Regions from separate parts of the Paenibacillus sp. FSL R7-0312 genome, predicted to be linked through region 1. Evidence: riboswitches for the same ligand, from Rfam matches in the RefSeq annotation. Region 1 holds a riboswitch; each other region holds the start of a gene.

Evidence for each region. Region 1 has a riboswitch for cyclic di-GMP ahead of MKX70_RS02530 (transglutaminase-like domain-containing protein). Riboswitches for the same ligand answer to the same signal wherever they lie in the genome.
Region 2: another riboswitch for cyclic di-GMP. It lies ahead of MKX70_RS07280 (flagellar assembly protein A); the one in region 1 lies ahead of MKX70_RS02530 (transglutaminase-like domain-containing protein).
Region 3: another riboswitch for cyclic di-GMP. It lies ahead of MKX70_RS03325 (choice-of-anchor A family protein); the one in region 1 lies ahead of MKX70_RS02530 (transglutaminase-like domain-containing protein).
Region 4: another riboswitch for cyclic di-GMP. It lies ahead of MKX70_RS00610 (PA14 domain-containing protein); the one in region 1 lies ahead of MKX70_RS02530 (transglutaminase-like domain-containing protein).

Annotation. Positions count from the first base shown of each region.
Region 1 is NZ_JBBORE010000001.1:601,948-607,319, reverse strand. It holds gene MKX70_RS02540 (GtrA family protein) at 1-212, shown strand, start outside; gene MKX70_RS02535 (class D sortase) at 382-1,035, shown strand; cyclic di-GMP riboswitch class I at 1,163-1,243, shown strand; cyclic di-GMP riboswitch class I at 1,317-1,397, shown strand; gene MKX70_RS02530 (transglutaminase-like domain-containing protein) at 1,430-2,221, shown strand; rRNA gene MKX70_RS02525 (16S ribosomal RNA) at 2,625-4,182, shown strand; rRNA gene MKX70_RS02520 (23S ribosomal RNA) at 4,571-5,372, shown strand, end outside.
Region 2 is NZ_JBBORE010000001.1:1,673,001-1,678,372, reverse strand. It holds gene MKX70_RS07290 (ABC transporter ATP-binding protein) at 1-912, opposite strand, end outside; gene MKX70_RS07285 (FUSC family protein) at 1,206-2,306, shown strand; cyclic di-GMP riboswitch class I at 2,756-2,849, shown strand; gene MKX70_RS07280 (flagellar assembly protein A) at 2,952-4,577, shown strand; gene MKX70_RS07275 (DMT family transporter) at 4,645-5,372, opposite strand, start outside.
Region 3 is NZ_JBBORE010000001.1:782,989-788,360, reverse strand. It holds tRNA gene MKX70_RS03340 (tRNA-Thr) at 38-109, shown strand; gene MKX70_RS03335 (ASCH domain-containing protein) at 306-728, shown strand; gene MKX70_RS03330 (hypothetical protein) at 1,166-1,543, opposite strand; cyclic di-GMP riboswitch class I at 2,357-2,449, shown strand; gene MKX70_RS03325 (choice-of-anchor A family protein) at 2,532-5,372, shown strand, end outside.
Region 4 is NZ_JBBORE010000001.1:140,733-146,104, forward strand. It holds gene MKX70_RS00610 (PA14 domain-containing protein) at 1-1,770, opposite strand, end outside; cyclic di-GMP riboswitch class I at 1,784-1,864, opposite strand; gene MKX70_RS00615 (sugar phosphate nucleotidyltransferase) at 2,002-3,375, opposite strand; gene MKX70_RS00620 (UDP-glucose dehydrogenase family protein) at 4,105-5,372, opposite strand, start outside.

The DNA of each region.
Region 1 (5,372 bases):
TCCGTGACAGGGACATCGGCAATAAAGAGGGCTTCGACCGGATGCAGCTGGTCAGGTTTATCGTGCTGAACCTGTTGGTGCTGGTTATATCGGTGCTGCTGATTCATATATTGACCGATTCTCTCGGTATTCAAGTGCTGATCGCCAAAGTGCTGGTCACATTTGTTACGGTAATCATTAATTTCTTCGGAAGCCGGAAGTGGGTATTCTGAAAATATATGAATTTATATGCTTGCTGCTATAAATTACCTTCTATTTCTCGCTGAAACGGTACCGTCCTTAAAAAGGACGGTAAAGTCGTTTCTACTTGTTATATAGAAGCATTGCTTCTTAATTATTCCGGAAGGGTATCATCTATTCTATATTACGGAGGCGATTGTCATGCGGAAATTATCCTATTTGATTATACTTGCCGGGGTGCTAATTATGCTCTATCCCAAAGGAAGCGAATGGTACAATGACCGTCAGCAGCAAAAGCTGCTGGAAGAGGCTGAACAGGCCTACAGTGAAATCGTTCCGTCTGCCTCAGCTCCGGCCAGTGCTGATCTAAGTAAGCCTTACGCGGAAGTAACCCAGCTGCTGGCAGATGAGTCGGCTGCGGAAGAGCCTGAACCCTCTGCAGCGCCTGAGATTGAAGTCGGAGGCAAGGTGATGGCGATTATCAAAATCGACAAAATAGATCTGAAGCTGCCTGTACTGGAAGGCGCCACCAAGGCGAATATGAAGCATGCAGCTGCGCATATGAAGGAGACGGCTCCGCTCGGCGCTACTGGCAATGCTGCGATTGCAGCGCATAGATCAAGAACTACGGGAAGGCTGTTCAATAGATTGAATGAAGTCGGAGTGGGGGACGCTATTTCCGTTACAACCGGTAAGCAGGAATACAATTATGTAGTTTATGATGTAACTATTGTGGAACCGACCGATGTATCCGTATTGAAAGGGAATGAGGATGACAAGATTCTTACACTCATTACTTGTGATCCGCTGGTGAATCCAACGCATAGACTTATCATTCACGCAAAGTTATCCTGATGTTTGTAGAATGATGACGGAAAAATTTAAAATACTTAAAATTTTTATTTGTTTTCGCAGAAATCTAGTGATTTAGGTCTTGATAATAGAAATAGATATGGTAAGATATAACTATATAAAGCTAATACACGATAAACGGCAAACCTATCGAAAGGTAGGGACGCAAAGCTAAAGGGCCTTCCCGTAAGGATGGCAGCCAGCTACCGAATGAAGAGGCTTTTTTTGTTTGTTCTTATTGTATATCTAGCATTTTATGGTAGAAGCAAGGACAGATAAAGCTTATACGATAACGGCAAACCTATCGAAAGGTAGGGACGCAAAGCTAAAGGGCCTTCCCGTAAGGATGGCAGCCAGCTACCGAAAGGGGTTTTATCCAATGAAGAAGTTCTATCTAATGTTGGTTACACTATTCGTAGTGGTTACGTCGATGCAGACAGGTACAGCTCAAGCTGCTAATGCAGATGCAGGCTGGTTGAACATAGGTCAACTGGATCAGGGTGTTATCGGAGTATCTTATAATGTTCCTAAGGATAAGAAGATTAAGCTGATGATCACCAAAGACAATAACAGCTACACTTACAACTTGTACACCTCCAAACCAACTGAAACATTCCCGCTGCAACAAGGTAACGGTTCATACAAGGTTTCCGTACTTGAGAACACTACCGGCAACAAATACAAAGTAATTTCTTCCGAGACGGTAGATCTTAGCCTGAGCAACGCCAACGCAGTATATCTGAGCTCCGTACAGAATGTTAAATGGAGTTCTTCCGATAAAGCAGTTCTGAAAGCAGCACAACTTACACAAGGTTTGACATCAGATGAAGACAAAGTGAAGGCTATCTATAATTATATCGTTGCCAATGTGAAGTATGATTATTCCCTGGCTTCCAGTGTAACTACAGATTACATCCCTAACAACGACAGTACTCTTGTTTCCAAGAAAGGAATCTGCTACGACTACGCTTCCTTATTCGCTACTATGCTTCGCAGTGAAGGTATTCCTACCAAACTGGTTATGGGTAACACAAGCTATGTGACGTCTTACCACGCTTGGAATGAAGTGTTCCTTAATGGCAAATGGGTAACTATTGATACTACAGTTGATGCTGGACTTGCCAAGAACAGCAAAACAGCAGATCTGGTTAAAGTAGCAAGTAAATATACTGCAGCTAAGTTCTACTAAGAGCAGATGCATTTATAGTTTCATTGAGGATAACCCGCTTAATTATTAAGCGGGTTATTTTTATTTAGGAAAGGGTTGCTTTTTAGTAGAGAGATAGGGTATTATAAGTAAGCGTTGTTGGAGCGGCAAACTTAATGAGAAATGACTTAAATAAGTGATTTCAAAATAAAGCTTGCATTACTCGGATGAACGTGATATATTATAAGAGTTGCTGGTGACGCGGTAGTCGTCGTTGACAACAAGCTTGATCTTTGAAAACTGAACAACGAGTGAGTGGGAGATCGCTTCGGCGAGATCCAAAAATGATGAGTTTCACAGCGTCTTGTACGCTTTAGAAACTTCATCGTGAGAATGAAAATTCTCGTCAGATGTTTCAAAATGAGCAATCGCTCTTTCTAAATACAATTTGGAGAGTTTGATCCTGGCTCAGGACGAACGCTGGCGGCATGCCTAATACATGCAAGTCGAGCGGAGTTCATTTGAAAGCTTGCTTTCAAATGAACTTAGCGGCGGACGGGTGAGTAACACGTAGGCAACCTGCCCTCAAGACTGGGATAACTACCGGAAACGGTAGCTAATACCGGATAATTTCTTTCCTCTCCTGAAGAGAGAATGAAAGGCGGAGCAATCTGCCACTTGGGGATGGGCCTGCGGCGCATTAGCTAGTTGGTGGGGTAACGGCTCACCAAGGCGACGATGCGTAGCCGACCTGAGAGGGTGAACGGCCACACTGGGACTGAGACACGGCCCAGACTCCTACGGGAGGCAGCAGTAGGGAATCTTCCGCAATGGGCGAAAGCCTGACGGAGCAATGCCGCGTGAGTGATGAAGGTTTTCGGATCGTAAAGCTCTGTTGCCAGGGAAGAACGTCCGGTAGAGTAACTGCTACCGGAGTGACGGTACCTGAGAAGAAAGCCCCGGCTAACTACGTGCCAGCAGCCGCGGTAATACGTAGGGGGCAAGCGTTGTCCGGAATTATTGGGCGTAAAGCGCGCGCAGGCGGTCATTTAAGTCTGGTGTTTAAACCTTGGGCTCAACCTGGGGTCGCACTGGAAACTGGGTGACTTGAGTACAGAAGAGGAAAGTGGAATTCCACGTGTAGCGGTGAAATGCGTAGATATGTGGAGGAACACCAGTGGCGAAGGCGACTTTCTGGGCTGTAACTGACGCTGAGGCGCGAAAGCGTGGGGAGCAAACAGGATTAGATACCCTGGTAGTCCACGCCGTAAACGATGAGTGCTAGGTGTTAGGGGTTTCGATACCCTTGGTGCCGAAGTTAACACAGTAAGCACTCCGCCTGGGGAGTACGGTCGCAAGACTGAAACTCAAAGGAATTGACGGGGACCCGCACAAGCAGTGGAGTATGTGGTTTAATTCGAAGCAACGCGAAGAACCTTACCAGGTCTTGACATCCCGATGAAAGCATTAGAGATAGTGCCCCTCTTCGGAGCATCGGAGACAGGTGGTGCATGGTTGTCGTCAGCTCGTGTCGTGAGATGTTGGGTTAAGTCCCGCAACGAGCGCAACCCTTGACTTTAGTTGCCAGCAGGTAAGGCTGGGCACTCTAGAGTGACTGCCGGTGACAAACCGGAGGAAGGTGGGGATGACGTCAAATCATCATGCCCCTTATGACCTGGGCTACACACGTACTACAATGGCCGGTACAACGGGAAGCGAAACCGCGAGGTGGAGCCAATCCCAGCAAAGCCGGTCTCAGTTCGGATTGCAGGCTGCAACTCGCCTGCATGAAGTCGGAATTGCTAGTAATCGCGGATCAGCATGCCGCGGTGAATACGTTCCCGGGTCTTGTACACACCGCCCGTCACACCACGAGAGTTTACAACACCCGAAGTCGGTGGGGTAACCCGCAAGGGAGCCAGCCGCCGAAGGTGGGGTAGATGATTGGGGTGAAGTCGTAACAAGGTAGCCGTATCGGAAGGTGCGGCTGGATCACCTCCTTTCTATGGAGAATCGTTTCCTGCAACGGAAACATTCAAATCGGAAGCTAAAGCTTCCACAACGAACCTTAGGGTTCAAACACTCACTCGTTGGTCAGTTTTGAGAGTTTAAGCTCTCATCTTTAAACGGTCTGAATTTTCGAACATCACAGTCGTGATTGTCCCGAAATTTCAGCACCTTGATCCTTGAAAACTGGATACCGAAACGAATTTGCGTTTTAGAACATCTTTTAGCTGAAACTTGTGTAAGCAAGTTGAAATAGTTATTAGTCATGCTGAGCGATGGTTTTGGATTATGAGCGACTTTTGGCTTTAAACAGACTAGCGGACGGATTCATCCGGAAGCGCTGTTTAAAACAAGATGAGCGAATGAGCCAATACCGGAGCGATTGGTTAAGCTAATAAGAGCACACGGAGGATGCCTAGGCGCCAGGAGCCGACGAAGGACGTGGCGAACAACGAAACTGCCTCGGGGAGCTGTAAGCAAGCTTTGATCCGGGGGTGTCCGAATGGGGAAACCCAGCTGTGGTAATTCGCAGTTACTCGTATCTGAATACATAGGATACGCAGAGGCAGACCAGGGGAACTGAAACATCTAAGTACCCTGAGGAAGAGAAAACAATAGTGATTCCGTCAGTAGCGGCGAGCGAACGCGGAACAGCCTAAACCAAGGGGCTTGCCCCTTGGGGTTGTGGGACGTCTCACATGGAGTTACAAAGGAATATGGTAGGTGAAGAGGTCTGGAAAGGCCCGCGATAGAGGTAAAAGCCCTGTAGCCTAAACTGTGTTCTCTCCGAGACGGATCCCGAGTAGTGCGGGGCACGTGAAACCCCGTATGAATCCAGCAGGACCATCTGCTAAGGCTAAATACTACCTGGCGACCGATAGTGAAACAGTACCGTGAGGGAAAGGTGAAAAGCACCCCGGAAGGGGAGTGAAATAGAACCTGAAACCGTGTGCTTACAAAAAGTCAGAGCCCTATTACTGGGTGATGGCGTGCCTTTTGTAGAATGAACCGGCGAGTTACGTTTAACATGCAAGGTTAAGTCGAGAAGACGGAGCCGCAGCGAAAGCGAGTCTGAATAGGGCGAATGAGTATGTGGACGTAGACCCGAAACCGTGTGATCTACCCCTGTCCAGGGTGAAGGTGCGGTAACACGCACTGGAGGCCCGAACCCACGCATGTTGAAAAA
Region 2 (5,372 bases), 1.1 Mb from region 1:
GGAATCCACGCGCACCTTCAGCTTTCCCGCTTCTACTGTGGCAATCTCCAGATCCTCCGGCCGGATGACGATCTCCACCGCCTCATTCGGCTTCAGGCCGGCATCGACGCACTCGAACCGGTGGCCGTTAAATTCAACTACATAGTCCTCAATCATTACGCCCGGCACGATGTTCGACTCGCCGATGAAATCCGCCACGAAGCGGTTGATCGGCTCATCGTAGATATCGTTCGGCGTACCGCTCTGCTCAATCTTTCCGCCGTTCATGACGAAGATCCAGTCGGACATCGCCAGCGCCTCTTCCTGGTCATGGGTAACGAAGATGAAGGTGATGCCCAGCCGCTGCTGCATTTCCCGCAGAATATACTGCATCTCCGTGCGCAGCTTCAGGTCGAGCGCGGACAACGGCTCGTCCAGCAGCAGTACCTGCGGCTCGTTGACAATCGCTCGCGCAATTGCGACACGCTGTCTTTGTCCCCCGGACATCTCATTTATCGCCCGCTGGTCATAGCCGACCAGATTGACGAAGCGCAGCGCCTCCTGCACCTTTTGATTAATAACATCCTTCTTAAGCTTCTTGATCCGCAGTCCGAAAGCCACATTCTCAAATACGTTCAGGTGCGGAAACAGCGCATAGTCCTGGAATACCGTATTGACCTGCCGCTCATTGGCGGGAATATGGTTGATGATTTTGCCGTTCAGATAAATGGAACCTTCAGTCGGCTCAGCGAAGCCGGCAATCAAACGCAGAATGGTCGTTTTCCCGCAGCCCGAGGGGCCCAGCAGTGTATAGAATTTACCACGTTCAATTTCGAAGCTCACGCCTTTTAATACAGCCTCTTCATCGTCATATTGCTTAATAACCTGATCAAAAGAAATAATAGTGCCTTCCTGGGTAGCTATAGCTAACAACCTCCCTACCTTATGTAGTACAACCTATTTTACCCGCTTATTGCGGGAGACAATCCATAAGCAGCATCCTCAGCGCGGATAAGTGACATTTCCTCCCTTTGTTCGACAGACTTCAATATATATAGCATATAGGAATCATTCGATATATGCGATAGCTTACATTATTAATTGCAGTACAGAAACTTAACAAGTTCGTAAAAAATGGACCCGGCGTGGCCTGTTTTGAGGTGCTATAATGAAAACGGCTGAAAAACATAAAATTTTTCTTACATTTGCGAAAGAAGATGACTACCATGAACGAGGGGTTACAAGACCGCCTTGAGAAGTTCGGATTATCCCTTTATATGATACGTGTTACCCTTGCTGCATCACTATCCTGGCTCGCGGTACACAGCTTGTATGGCGACCGTTATCTGTACTTTGCGCCGCTGGCGGCGATTCTTATCACCCAGAGCAGTGTCAAAGCCTCGCTTGAAAAAGGGGCATACCGGCTGCTCGGTATTGTGCTAGGCGGAATCGCCAGCCTGGTCGTGGGCCGCTTCTTCGATGTTGGTGCGCTCTCGATTCTGCTGATGCTGCTGCTCGGTATAGGCGTAGCCACCGCCTGCCGGATTAATATCCAGGCCGTTTCGCAGGTTGGCGTCACTTCCGTCCTGGCGCTCACCTTCTATCAGGATGGGTACATCGTCTGGAGAGTCGCCGAGACCCTGATCGGCGTGCTGATTGCCTTAATTATAAATATGATTATCGTTCCGCCCAAGGGGTTCGTCAAGGTCAAGGACTTGGCACTGAGGGGCAGCCTGACATTGTCCGATGCCTTAACCGGCCTGACGTCCGGCGGACGGGATGCTGCCCAGGCACTGACCGCGCTTAAGCTTTCCGGTGAACTGCTTGGCAAGAGTAAGCAACTGCAGAACGAGCTTCACTTCACGCTCTCCCATTACCAGTGCCGCAAAGAGCTCGGTACACTGTCACAGGCTACCTCCCATCTTAGCAGGGTGCATTCCTACGTCAAAGGAATTTCCGAAGAGCTCTCCCTGCTTCCTGCCCATTATGCCGCAGCCGACTGGATGACAGAGGTTGTGACGGCAACGGCAGACTGCATTGCCTTATATGGTACCCGGACGCTGTCGGATGCGGAATGCGGACGTTCGCTCCCCGAGAGCCTTCGCCGCGCCCGTGATGTGCAGCTGGCCTGGTTCTCTGAGCTGCAGGGTCAATGCCCGCTCGCCGCATTCCGTGATCTTGGCGCGGTGTTCTCGCATCTGAACCGGATTCTTGAAGAGATTGAACGCGCTGATTATGCGGCAATCTCAGCTGGCGCGCAGCCCGCCAAGGCTGCACCGGCGAGCGCGATACGATTCATACAGAAGGGACTCTCCCATAAGCTATAGGCTTGGGAGAGTCCCTTTTTCCTGTGCGGTAAAGCCGAATCAGATTTAGTTCCCATCCTCATGATTTGTTCCCGTAACGACACTATGCCCTCCCGGTTCAACTGGAAGTTACACGCATTGATTTTTAGCGGATTATTGGCAGTCATAGGGCGGAAATATATTATTGTTGTACAATAATTCAATTAGCAGTAGGGTTTGAGCAACAAGGGCTCTTGCAGAAGGGGTCCTCCCATAAGCTGTAAGCGCTGGGAAACCAGTTTTCCAGACAACTTAGAGCTGCACATTTTAAGATTATTGATAAATTGGCAGAATAGAGTTGAAAAATAGCTCCTTAAGTACTAGAATTAAGCTTGTTTGCAGAAGTTCCTGCAGCGCAGGAACCAGTTATGACCTTTTTTGTCGATTACAGTCGATTTAAATCGCCTCATGCTGAGTGTATATCATTGATCTATTTCTAAAGGCAAACTTCCTGAAAGGGTAGGACGCAAAGCAATGGGCCTAAGAATGCAGAGAATCCGCGTTTATGGTCGCCAGGCTGCCAATAGAGACCACGTAAGCCATCAGTCACCGGGAGATCCCCCAGGCTTTATGATGCTCTTTTCTGTACGAATGCCATTGATTATACGAAAAAGCGAGGTTAAGCTAATGCCGCAGCAATTCATCGAACCAACCCGATATGATTTCGTGGAATCCTTGATGCTTGAACGTACGGGATTCCTGGATTCTTTCTCTGTGGAGGGCCAGACTTCCGGCGGGATGAATGGAGATAAGGATGGAATTATCCTTGTGCAGAATAATCAGATCTTCATTACTCCCCCGCTCTCTGGCGGCAAGCCAGCCCGGATCTCCGCTGTGCATCCTGTAGTGCTGAAGATCAACTGGAAGACCGTTACAGAGCCTACTGAGGTGACCTCAGCGGATCATATAACCTGGGAAATTTGCGAGAAGCCACAGTATCAGATTACCGTTTCACCTGACAAGCTCAAAGTGCATTTCACCTTGTACCGTGCAGAAAAGTACGCCTGGAATCTGGTTAATTGCCCGGCTTCCTTCGAAGCCGCAGTCCGGGCTGAACCTAACCGGGCGATGCTGCTGTCCACGCTCACTATAGAACAGATTCTCTCTTCGCTGGATAACCGCTCCATTCTGCGGAATCTGAATATCCCGGCCCTATACGCCGAACTGAACAACCCTACATATCTCCCAGTCTGTATCGTAGAAGGGAGAGCCCCGCTGCCCGGCAAGAAATCAAGGCTGCAGCTGTCCCTCCCGGAGCATACGCTCACAGGCAATGGAATGCTCCGGGAGGGAAGAACTGCGGAAGCTGCAGATTTCTTAGATTATCTCCGGTTTCCGGGAGCCCCCTTCGCCAGAGAGGGAGAGGTCTTTGCCCGCAAGTTGCCGCCAGAAGAGGGAATTCCCGGATTTGACGTAGAAGGAGGCGTCTTGCCTCCACCTCCACCCCAGGATATTTATTTCGCAGCCGGAGACCATGCACAGCTGCTTCCAAACGGAGAGATCGCGGCTCTGCGTACGGGCAGACCCCGCATCTGCGGAGACTCCGGCAGCGTCACAACCTGCGATTTCCCTGCCCTATGCCTCATCACCAAGGAAATGGCGGCAACGGCCGGTGAGATTATATTTGCAGGTGACATCGTTGTACCCTCAGATATTGAAGGCCCTATGTGTATTGAGGCGTTAGGGAATGTGTATGTCTACGGCAACGTCTGCCAATCTACAATTACGGCTACCGGCAGCATCTATATAAGCGGTCAAGTAACCGGCTGCAGCCTGCATACAGGACTTGCCGGCGTACACCAGCACCGCCTGCACCGCTTCTCCAGTCTGCTGCTGACTGAAGTCGGCGGACTGCGGGAAGCCGCCCGTCTGCTGGCCAAGAATGTAGAATCCCGCCAGCAATCCGTGAAATACGGTCTGGTGGTTATGCTGCTGCTGGAGGATAAGTACAGCCATATAGAGTGCCTGATCAGCGATCTTAAATCCGCACTGCTGTGCATGGAAGGTGCCCCCCAGCCCGGTACGGATCAGCTCAAGCAGATGCTGGAGGTTTTTACCCATCCGGGGCAGTTCACCGAGTTTATCACTGACAGTGTTCTGAACAGCTTCTCCCGGCTGCTGCGTAATCTGTGTGAAGACATTGAACTGCTCCAGGAGGAGCATGCCTTCATTAATATCGCCCGTTCCCATAACAGTATCCTGGAGTCCGGCGGAGAACTGATCCTGCGGGACGCGGACGCAGAAACGGTCTAAGCCTGCTGTAATGTAACCCCTGACAAACATAAACGGCTGCCCCTCTTCTGAGGGAGCAGCCGTTTGTTTATTCCTTACCCAGACCGGGTACCGGGGTCTGCAGGACACTCCCGGCATTCCGGCCCAGCCTGACATTCACCAGAATAATGCTGCTCACAATCAGCAGCATACCGATGACCAGATTCAACGTAATCTGTTCATGCAATAAGACTACACTGGAGCCGATGGAAATCAGCGGAATCAGAAAGGTGAACGAGCCTACCTTGCCGGCCTCTCCTTCATTGATCAGCTTGAAGTATACCAACCAGCCCAGCGCAATCACGAAGACCGCGATGAACAATGTATTTATTATAAAAGTACTACTCCAGCTAATATCCGCCCAGCTCTCCGAAGCTGAGCCTGCCGCCAGCAGGATTACCCCGCCGATCATGATCTGCATCGCGGTCATCCACAGCATATCTACTCTGGCTGCATTGCGTTTGGTATAGACCGTAGCCAGCGCCCAGCTGAGTGCACTGGCCAAGGCCAGCAGTACGCCTATAGGCGAGATACTTCCGGTTAATCCCCCAAGGCTTAACGAGGCTACCCCGAGGAAGCCGATTACGAGGCCGGCGATCTTAAGCCCGTACATCCGCTCGCCCAGCCAGATCCAGGCAAAGATTCCGAGCAGCACCGGCTGCAGGAATACAATGGCCGAGAATAATCCGGACGGCACATACTGCAGGCCAATCGTCTGGAAGCCATAGTAGAAGACGATACTGAGGAATGCTGACACCAGATAGACGGGCCAGAGCT
Region 3 (5,372 bases), 180 kb from region 1:
TATAATATTTTTTGTTTGGCAGGGGCAATCCTTTTAAGCTGGTGTAGCTCAGGGGTAGAGCAACGCACTCGTAATGCGTAGGCCGGGGGTTCAATTCCCTTCACCAGCATCCGTAAGAACTCAATAGTGGCGCGGCTTTCCGGGGTTTTGGGGGTCGCGTTTTTTTATTTATTCATCCGATCGTCTACCGGCCCGATGCTTGCTTATGCTTAATACAGAATGCAGGACTAAAATGAAATCAATCTTATTAAACGATTTATATGTTATTCCTAGAGCCTATTTTGTTTATGAGAGGAGGCACTTGTATGAAGTGTCTGACGATTCGCCAGCCTTGGGCAACCTTAATTGAGCTGGGTGAAAAACAGATCGAGACCCGTTCCTGGCCGACGGCTTACCGGGGAGAATTAGCCATCCATGCCGGTATGCAGGTAGATAAGGCCATATGCAGGACAGAGCCGTATCAATCGGTGCTTGCCCGGCACGGCTACACGGCGGATAATCTGCCCTCCGGGGTAATCCTTGCGACCAGCCGGCTGGCTGGTTGCTGCGGGGTTACGCCTCAGCAAGCACAGCAGAACTGGCCGGGCGGGAATGAATATGTGTTCGGCGATTATGCAGAAGGCCGGTATGCCTGGAAGCTGGAGGAAGTCGTTGCGCTGGCTCATCCTATACCTGCCAAAGGGCGCTTAGGTTTCTGGGAATATCCCGTTCTTGAGCAGGAGTGGTGAATCCATTTGTGGCCAAATAAATAAAAATTTCATGCTTATCAGCTGTCAGCGGGTATCATAGGGATATTCAGCGGGTAATCTTCTTATATATATGGAAAGCGGACTCTGCGGTGGTATGCTGCAGGAGCCAGGGCAGAAATGCCGGGAAGGAGCGTATGCATAAGAGATGGGCAGCCTTCTTATCGCATGGCTTTGTATGCTTTGTTTGTTTATTGTGTTTAAGGATCAGGTAAGCCGGAAGATCCTGTATCCCGTAGCGGCTGTGGTTATCTGCGGTACGCTTGGGTATTGGACGATTTTAATGTAATCTTTATCTGGGTATCAGCTTATTTTCAGGTAAGGGATGTAATAGGGTACCCTGAGGTCTTGCCAATCATGGCGGGCCTCTTTTTTATGGGGGAAGTAACGCCGAGAATTAACATAGCCAGAGTTGCTGTTCATCTCAAGGCGGTTGAGTCCGGAGTGCCAAGACCCAAATATCTGCGCATGCGGATAGTAGACTGGGCGGTAATGACATCATCCAGCAGCAGCATCCGTTCATGATAACCCCTGCAGACAAATTTGGCTTCAATGCCAACTTCCAGCTGCTGCTGTGCATAGACCTTCAGACCACGGGCTCTCATCTCGGTGCGGACATCCCGCAGGTCGGCTATGGCTGCACCCGCCGCTGTCCGGAGAACCTCAAGGTAAGGATCGGGTGTGCGCAGCTCTGCGGATAGGATGGAAGCATCGCGTTCAAAGGCGGATAAAATGAGCGGCAGCAAGATATACGATTTCACCAGCATATTGTCCTGGCTCTCTGCTCTGTGCATCAATCTCATCTCCTCCAACGAGAACGTATATTCGTAATTTAACCCGAAGTTCAAAAAAAATCAATGGTATTTAAAAAAAGAGGGCTGTTAATGTGACATAATTCACAATAAAATCGGGAAAATTATTTTATATTAAAATTGAAATAATAAAGTTGTAAATAAATCTGATTAAAAGGAGAATGGCAATGAGTCATGAAGGAAATCTCCGCCGCGGTTTATTGTTTGGGTTATTCCTTAGCGTTCCGCTTTGGGTATCAATGATTGGCTGGATTCAGCTGCTCTAAAAATGGATTTCTGCGTGTGCAGATTTCCAGCCCTCTACACAAACTCCCTAGATATGTCGATTAAAGACTGCTGTGAAAACAGATGAATCTCATAAGGCTTTTACTATATAAGAGCTCTCTTGTATGTCCGGAAACGGGTGGTGTCCTTAAGGAGGATGGCACCCGTTTCTTCAGGTTCACCATGTGAGGTTTGTTTAAGCGAAGATGGGGGGGGCGGGGAGAAAAAGTAGGACTAAAATACTAAATTTTGATATTTGAAATTTAAGGATAATAACTCTGTGAAAAGGAAAAAGTACTGCGGCGAATTAGTGGGATTATCGACCTTTTTCGTCAGGAAGGTATGTTTATAAATTGTATAAAGCCTTATGAATAAAGCGTTTTTTATTTTTTTCATCACAAAAATAGCTGTGAAATGAATTGGAAATATATTGACAATATGCCAAGTGGCATCTAAACTAAAGTTAGTTCTAAAGTAACAAATGTCACAGATTTCTGTTGGGTATTACATAAGCTTTTCCAATTTCATATCAATCATGTACAAACGCAAACCGTTTCGAAAGAGCGGGACGCAAAGTCAGGAATCTGATGCCCCTTAAGTCCGGGCTATGGTCGTCCGGCCGCCGTGAAGCTAACCCTTCGTGGCGGTCTTTTTTTTGTTATAGTTTTGCGACGATTTCATAGAATAGTTGAATAGGAGGTGTAGATTATTGAGAAAAAAATTGCGAAAAGCGGCCGCCTGTATTCTGGCGGGCGTACTGACCGTAAGTAGCGCCTTCACTTGGGGGACGGAGGTAAGGGCAACAGCTGGTGTACCTTACAATCCAACGCCGGTCTTGGGGATTGCCGGGAATTTTAATGCTTTTATCTTTGACGATTTCACGCAAGACAATGATCAAATTGAAGGCCGTCTTGCAGCGGGAGGGAATATTACTCTCTCTGGAGGTTACGGGGTAGCCAGGGCCTACAGGAATTCTTCAGCCACAGACGTACTCGTTGCCGGTAAGAAGTTTAAACATTCGGGTAGCGGAGAAATCTACGGAAACGTTGTGTATGGGGACACCATTGAAGCCAATGAGCCTATTGTGAATATTATAGGCGCGAAGAAGCAGGGAAGCCCGATTGATTTCCCGGCTGAGAAGCAGTATCTGATCTCGCGTTCTGCAGCATACGGGGCATTGTCCGCTACGAAAGAAATTGGCAATAATAATTATGGAACACTTACAATAAGTGCGCCGGATCTTTTCAACGTAGTTCACCTGGATGCGGCAACGCTGGCGAATACAAACAATATTCAATTCAACATTGCCCAGAATGCCACGTTAATTATTAACATAAGTGGAGCTACGGTCAATGTACCAAGTTTCGCAATGAATAACGGCAAAGCAGGTCAAGTGTTGTTCAACTTCTACGAAGCGACCAAGGTGAATATTGCGTATACCACCTTTTTGGGGACGATACTGGCGCCTAAGGCGGATGTCAATTATTCCGGTGCAGAGCTATACGGAACGCTAATTGCCAAGTCTTTTGCCGGCGGAGTAGAAATGCACCTAGGAACATACCAGGGAGATGGACCGCCGCCAAGTCCGACGCCGACCGCAACACCAACCCCCAGCCCATCGCCAACACCAACCGTAACACCAAGCCCTACACCAACAGTGAAACCGACTGCAACGCCGACGGTGAAGCCAACTCCCACACCAACAGTGAAACCGACACCGACGGTAAAACCGACACCAACAGTGACGCCAACGCCGACAGTGAAACCGACACCAACAGTGATGCCAACGCCGACAGTGAAACCAACACCGACAGTGAAACCGACGCCGACACCTAAGTGTACTCCGTCGCCAACACCGACAGTGAAACCAACGCCGACAGTGAAGCCGACACCGACAGTGAAGCCGACACCGACAGTGAAACCGACACCAACTGTGACGCCAACGCCGACAGTGAAACCGACACCAACGGTGACGCCAACGCCGACAGTGAAACCGACACCAACGGTGAAACCAACGCCGACAGTGAAGCCAACACCGACAGTGAAACCGACACCGACAGTGAAACCAACACCGACAGTGAAACCAACACCGACAGTGAAACCGACACCGACAGTAAAACCAACACCGACAGTGAAACCGACACCAACGGTGAAACCAACGCCGACAGTGAAGCCAACACCGACAGTGAAGCCGACACCGACAGTGAAGCCGACACCGACAGTGAAACCGACACCAACTGTGACGCCAACGCCGACAGTGAAACCAACGCCGACAATGAAGCCGACACCGACAGTGAAGCCGACACCGACGGTGAAACCAACGCCGACAGTGAAGCCAACACCGACAGTGAAACCAACACCGACAGTGAAACCGACACCAACGGTGACGCCAACGCCGACAGTGAAACCGACACCAACGGTGACGCCAACGCCGACAGTGAAACCGACACCAACGGTGAAACCAACGCCGACAGTGAAGCCAACACCGACAGTGAAACCGACACCGACAGTGAAACCAACACCGACAGTGAAACCAACACCGACAGTGAAACCGACACCGACAGTAAAACCAACACCGACAGTGAAACCGACACCAACGGTGACGCCAACGCCGACACCAACAGCAGCACCAACACCGACACCAACGGTGACGCCAACGCCGACACCAACAGCAGCACCAACACCGACACCAACGGTGACGCCAACGCCGACACCAACAGCAGCACCAACACCGACACCAACGGTGACGCCAACGCCGACACCAACAGCAGCACCGACACCAACGCCAACAGCTGCACCGACACCAACGCCAACAGCAGCACCAACACCAACGCCAACGGCAGCACCAACGCCAACGCCAACAGCTGCACCAACATCAACGCCAACGGCGGCACCAACGCCTACACCAACAGCAGCACCGACACCAACGCCAACAGCGGCACCGACACCAACGCCAACAACGGCACCGACACCAACGCCAACAGCGCCACCGACACCAACGCCAACAGCGGCACCAACGCCAACGGCAGCACCTACACCAACGCCAACAGCAGCACCTACACCAACGCCAACAGCAGCACCGACACCGACGCCAACGGCAGAGCCAACACCGACACCAACGGCAGCACCAACACCAACGCCAACGGCGGCACCAACACCGACAGTAGAACCAACGCCAACATCAACAGCAGCACCGACACCAACGCCAACGGCAGCACCGACACCAACGCCAACAGCAGCACCGACACCAACGCCAACAGCAGCACCGACACCGACGCCAACGGCAGAGCCAACACCGACACCAACGGCAGAGCCAACACCAACGCCAACGGCGGCACCGACACCGACGCCAACGGCAGAGCCAACACCGACACCAACACCAACACCAACACCAACGCCAACGGCGGCACCAACACCAACGCCAACAGCAGCACCGACACCGACGCCAACGGCAGAGCCAACACCAACGCCAACAGCAGCACCGACACCGACGCCAACGGCAGAGCCAACACCGACACCAACGGCAGCACCAACACCAACGCCAACGGCG
Region 4 (5,372 bases), 460 kb from region 1:
TGCTGTTGGTACTGGTGTTGCAGTCACTGCCGGAGCATCCAAGCCTGCTTTGCTGGCTGAAGAAGCAGCCGTGTTCACAAATAACGCGCTTGTAGGGACAGTTGCCTTCGCCTGGCTTGGACTCTGCCACATCAGACGGATATTGGCATCGCCTGCATTCTCGTAATACTCCACTTTGATATCATAGAGCTGGCCTGCTTGCAGGTTTATGCTTCCTGTACGCTCGGTACCGCTCTGTTTGGTCCAGCTGTTGATTACAGCTGTGCCGTCAATATAGACGCGGATACCGTCATCGGATGTAGTGATAATCTGATAGGTTTCACTGAAAGTCGGTTTGATCTGACCCGTCCAGCGGATAGAAAAGCTATCCACTCCGAGCTTCGCATCCGGCGCTGTCTGGCGCCAGTTAAAGTTCAGCAGCGCATCCTTCCGGACCAGAACCGGAGTGCCCGAAAGCGTCATGTTCTTGTAGTATTCCCCCTGAAGACCATTCTGAACGACGGGGGCCGTCACAGTATCATTGGAAGCAGGGGGCGTCGGGATCGGCATTGCAGTCGGTACCGGCATTGGTGTTGCTGTCGGTACCGGCGTTGGCGTTGCTGTTGGTACCGGCGTTGGCGTTGCTGTTGGTACCGGCGTTGGCGTTGCTGTTGGTACCGGCGTTGGCGTTGCTGTTGGTACCTGCGTTGGCGTTGCTGTTGGTACCGGCGTTGACGGAGCAAATGTGCCTGCTTTATAATCGTCCCGGGTCACCGTATAGCTGTCGCTCATGAAGCTTTTGATGGTAGCATCGGTATTGGTTTCATACAGCATTTTTCCCCAGCTCATCATATATACCCAATTTTTCTGGGAGAGCTGCAGCTTTGCCGTGCTTGGCATTTGTCCATTCTCGCCAATGGCAATCGGTTTGCCATTCGCAAGGGCAAGCAGGCCGTCATGGTATTTATTCATATAATCGTTCTCATATATATCTGCCGCGAGTACATCCACCTTGTCAGCCCCCGGATAGGTCAGCGCATAAGGATCAGACCAGGCATTGGGTGCATTGGGGTTCCATACCCACAGCAGGTTGTTTAATTTATGAACGTTCACGAAACGGTCATACATAATATTCCAAAGCGAAGCAAAGTTATTTTTCTTCCCCCACCAGAACCAGTTACCGTTCATTTCGTGGTAAGGTCTCCAGAGTACGGGAACACCAGCATCCCGCAGGCTTTTAAGTGAAACTGCCACTTTGTCCAGATCTGCAATCAATGCAGTGTACTGTGTTGTACCTGGAGTAATATATTTATTGAATTCCGCCTGGCTCAGCGGTTTCTGAACATTGGACCAGAGGTATGCGGTACCGGGCAGATTCTCATGAAAAGTCATGGCTACAATGCCGCCGCCCTTATACCAGTTGATCGCGCTGTTCACAACATTTCTGCGCTGCGCCGCTGCTGTACTTTCCGATTGCCCGCTAATTACGCCCAGTTCATACCCGTGAAGAGCAGCATATTGTCCGCTGGTTCCCTTCAGCTTGTTGCTGAATTCGTCCGGACTTTCCAGATAGTCATGTTGGCCGGTAATAATGCCTTTTCCAGTGATAGAATACAGATCGTCCAGCAATCTGACTGCTTCGGTTGAAGCCTCCGGATTAACGGGCGCTTTGGAACTAGATGCAGCTTCTGCAGATGAAGGCATTCCGCCGAGTCCCAGAGGTACTGCAGTCAATAAAAGGGCCAGAGACAGCACAGTGCACAGCAAACGAGACTTACGGTAAGTTATCAAAATCCATCTTCCTTTCGGTAGCCAGGCTGCCACTCTTGCGAAGGCCCTATAGCTTTGCGTCCCTATCTTTCGATTAGGTTTGCCTTTGTCGTATTGGAAGGATTAATCCCTCTTACCGTAAGTATCGTCTCTATTTAGTTTTAATTTAGAGCAAAAATGAATTTTTCTTAATAATTGGTTCTTAATACCTGTTTTGGATTTGTAACAATTGGTTATATAGATAGATTAGACCTACGAAATAAATTGCTGCAAGGCGATATCTTCCCAATCCAAGGTGATTCGGATGTTATCTTCCTCCACCAGCTCAGAGCCGGTCTGCACTTCGATAAATTCCATATCTGTCAATGCCAGGATCGCATGCTTGGTGCCTTCCGGAATCCGTACGACATCCCCCGCCTTTACATTATGCATTTTCTCATTGAGCACAATGCTGGCTTCACCGCTGACAATGGTCCAGATTTCACTGCGTTTGTGATGCAGCTGATAGCTGATATTTTTACCTTCAGAGATAAAGATCCGCTTCGTCAGCACCTCATTACCTTCCGCATATTTCACATAATCAATTACCTTGTAGTGGCCCCAGCGGCGTTCTTCGTACATCGGTCTTTGTTCAAAAGATTTCAGCACTTCCTTAATGCGCGGGCTCTCCGCCTTGTGCGTAACCAGAATTCCGTCCGGGCTGGCGGCGATAATCAGATCCTTCGCCCCGATCACGGTGATCGGAATGTCCAGTTCGTTGATAAGGCAGGTGCCTTCGGAATCTGCAGTGACGAAACCTTTGCCAACATGATTGCTGGTCATTTCTTCGGTCAGCGTATTCCAGGTGCCCAGGTCCTTCCAGAATCCGGCGTAAGGCTGAACCACGATATTCTCTTCTTTTTCTACCACCTCATAATCAAAACTGATGGAAGCCAGCAGTTTATACTGCTTCTGCAGTTCCTCATAGTTCAGTGGCAGTCCTTTGCGCTGCAGAATATCCAGCAGATACCCAAGACGGAAAGCAAACACGCCGCAGTTCCAGAGGGCGTTCCGACTGATTAGCTCCTCAGCCTGCTTGCGGTCCGGCTTCTCCTGGAAGTGGCTGACCTGCAGATACCCGCTCGCTCCCGCTTCGGCGCTGGTAGGAATGATATAGCCGTATTTCTCGGAAGCATGCTCCGGAACTACGCCCATCAGCGCCAGATTGGCGCCGCTCTCCAGCATCGTGCTCTCCAGCTGCAGAACGGTATCGAAGAAGGACGACTCCACATAAGGGTCGACGGGCAGGATGGCTACCGTCTCGCTTGGTGAAACACCGGCGATCGAATACAGGTATGCTGCAGTCAATGCAATAGCAGGGAAGGTATCGCGCCGCTCCGGCTCAACGATAATCGGCACCCCGCTGCCCAGCTGGCTCTGAATCATCTCTACCTGGCTGCGGCCGGTAGCCAGGTAGGACGATTCCGCCATCCCTGTCTCCTGCAGCTGTCTCCATACCCGCTGTACCATGGATTCCGGTTCACCTGCCGGGCTTTCCAGTACTTTCAGAAATTGCTTCGAACGTGAATCATTGGACAAGGGCCAGAGCCGTTTACCAGAACCGCCTGATAGAAGTACTAGTTTCATAAGTGAACCCTCCTAAGTTTATGTGATGTCGCGAAAATATCGGATTGTTATTGGGAGCTGCAGATTGCGGAAAAGCTTAATGCGCTGGCTGTTATGAGAGTCACTGCAAGGAATGTTTGGACTTTCGGCCGCTGTTGCCTCCGGATTTCCTGATTAGACCGCTCTTCGCGGTAGAAATCCAGAGACAGCATATGCTTCCGAAGCTAGCTTTCCTACGGAAAGCTTTCAGGCGGACGCTAACGCTCCTACAGTTCCAAAATTCCTCTCCGTTCCATTACATAACAGCTGGGGCTATTCGCTTCGCCCGCAGGCGAAGCTCCCGGCTAAAGATCCGGCTATTGCCGCTTGTTGTTGCGGCAATTGAACCGTGGCTGCCGCTATGCTTGCGCGGCAGGAAAGATTTAAAGATGCTTAAGTGCCTCTTGTTCCAAGGGACTCCCGCTCGCCGTAGCAGCGGGGGCAACACAAGATTCTCACAAGACTCTCACAAGACCAAGACACAAGACTCTTGTTCCAAGGGCTTGCCGCTCACTCACGCGGCGGGTAGGGCAAGGATCAAGTGCACTTGTGCTCCTCATTTCCTCGTTTAGCCCGCATCCGGTGAAATCAAGTGCACTTGTGCTCCTCATTTCCTCGTTTAGCTCGCATCCAGTGAAATCAAAGGGATTTTTCCCTCTAATTTCCCTAAGCAGCCACTTCTGGGGAGGCTGCGGGATATCCGCTAGACGATTAGATCGCGCCAGCAACGCTGGCGGAGAAGCCGCTAAGGCCGCCCATCTGCGGGCGTCCGACGGAATGATACTCCAGGCCGGTTCCTTCGATCTGCTCTTTGGTATAGACGTTGCGGCCGTCAATTAATACCTGGCGGCGCATGCTCCCAGCGAGCTGATGCAGGTCGATATCCTTGAACTGGCTCCAGTCGGTCAAGAGGCATACTGCGTCGCTGCCTTCGGCAGCCTCTTCCGCCAGCCCGCACCAGCGGAGCTGCGGATGATCGTACTCTCGCCGGAAGTTATCGGCGGCAATCGGATCATACAGCTTGACGGTAGCACCTTCAGCTACCAGCGCCTCAACGATTTCGCGGGCAGGCGCCTCGCGGACATCATCGGTGTTCGGCTTGAAGGCAAGGCCCCAGATGCCGATGACTGCGCCGCGCAGGCTGCCAAGCGATTCATGCAGCTTGGAGATAATCATGAACCGCTGTCCTTTATTGACCTCGACCACCGATTTCAATAGCTTGAACTCGTAGTCCACGTTGCCGGCAATCTGGATCAGCGCATTGGTGTCTTTCGGGAAACAGGAGCCTCCATAACCGATGCCGGCCTGCAGGAAGGTAGACCCGATTCTCCGGTCCATTCCCATGCCCTCGGCTACCTCGGTTACATCAGCTCCCACTTTTTCGCATATATTGGCGATCTCGTTAATGAACGATATCTTAGTGGCCAGGAACGCATTTGATGCATATTTGATCATCTCGGCGCTGCGGATATCCGTGACGAATACATTGTCCGTGAAGCCCTGATGCAGCTGGCGCATCGTAGGCTCAAGCTCAGGATTATCAAGTCCGATCACGATCCGGTCGGGATGCAGCGTGTCGCGGATCGCGGAGCCTTCACGGAGGAACTCAGGGGCGGAGACAATATCGAAGGGATGATTCGTATGCGAAGCGATCAAATTGCGGATTTTCTCATTGGTGCCTACGGGTACGGTCGACTTGGTCATGATGATCTTGTAGCCTTCCATCGCCTGCGCAATTTCAATGGCGGCCCCTTCAATATATCTTAGATCTGCTTCACCGCCCGGCAGTGAGGGGGTCCCTACGGCAAGGATGACGATGTCGGAGCGGCGGACCGAATCCTTAAGATCGGCCGAGAAGCTCAGCCTGCCCTCGCGGAGATTCATTTCGATCAGCGCCTCAATGCCCGGCTCATAGATGGGGGATTCCATCCGGTTCAGCTTCTTGATTTTTTCCTCATCCTTATCGACACAGATGACAT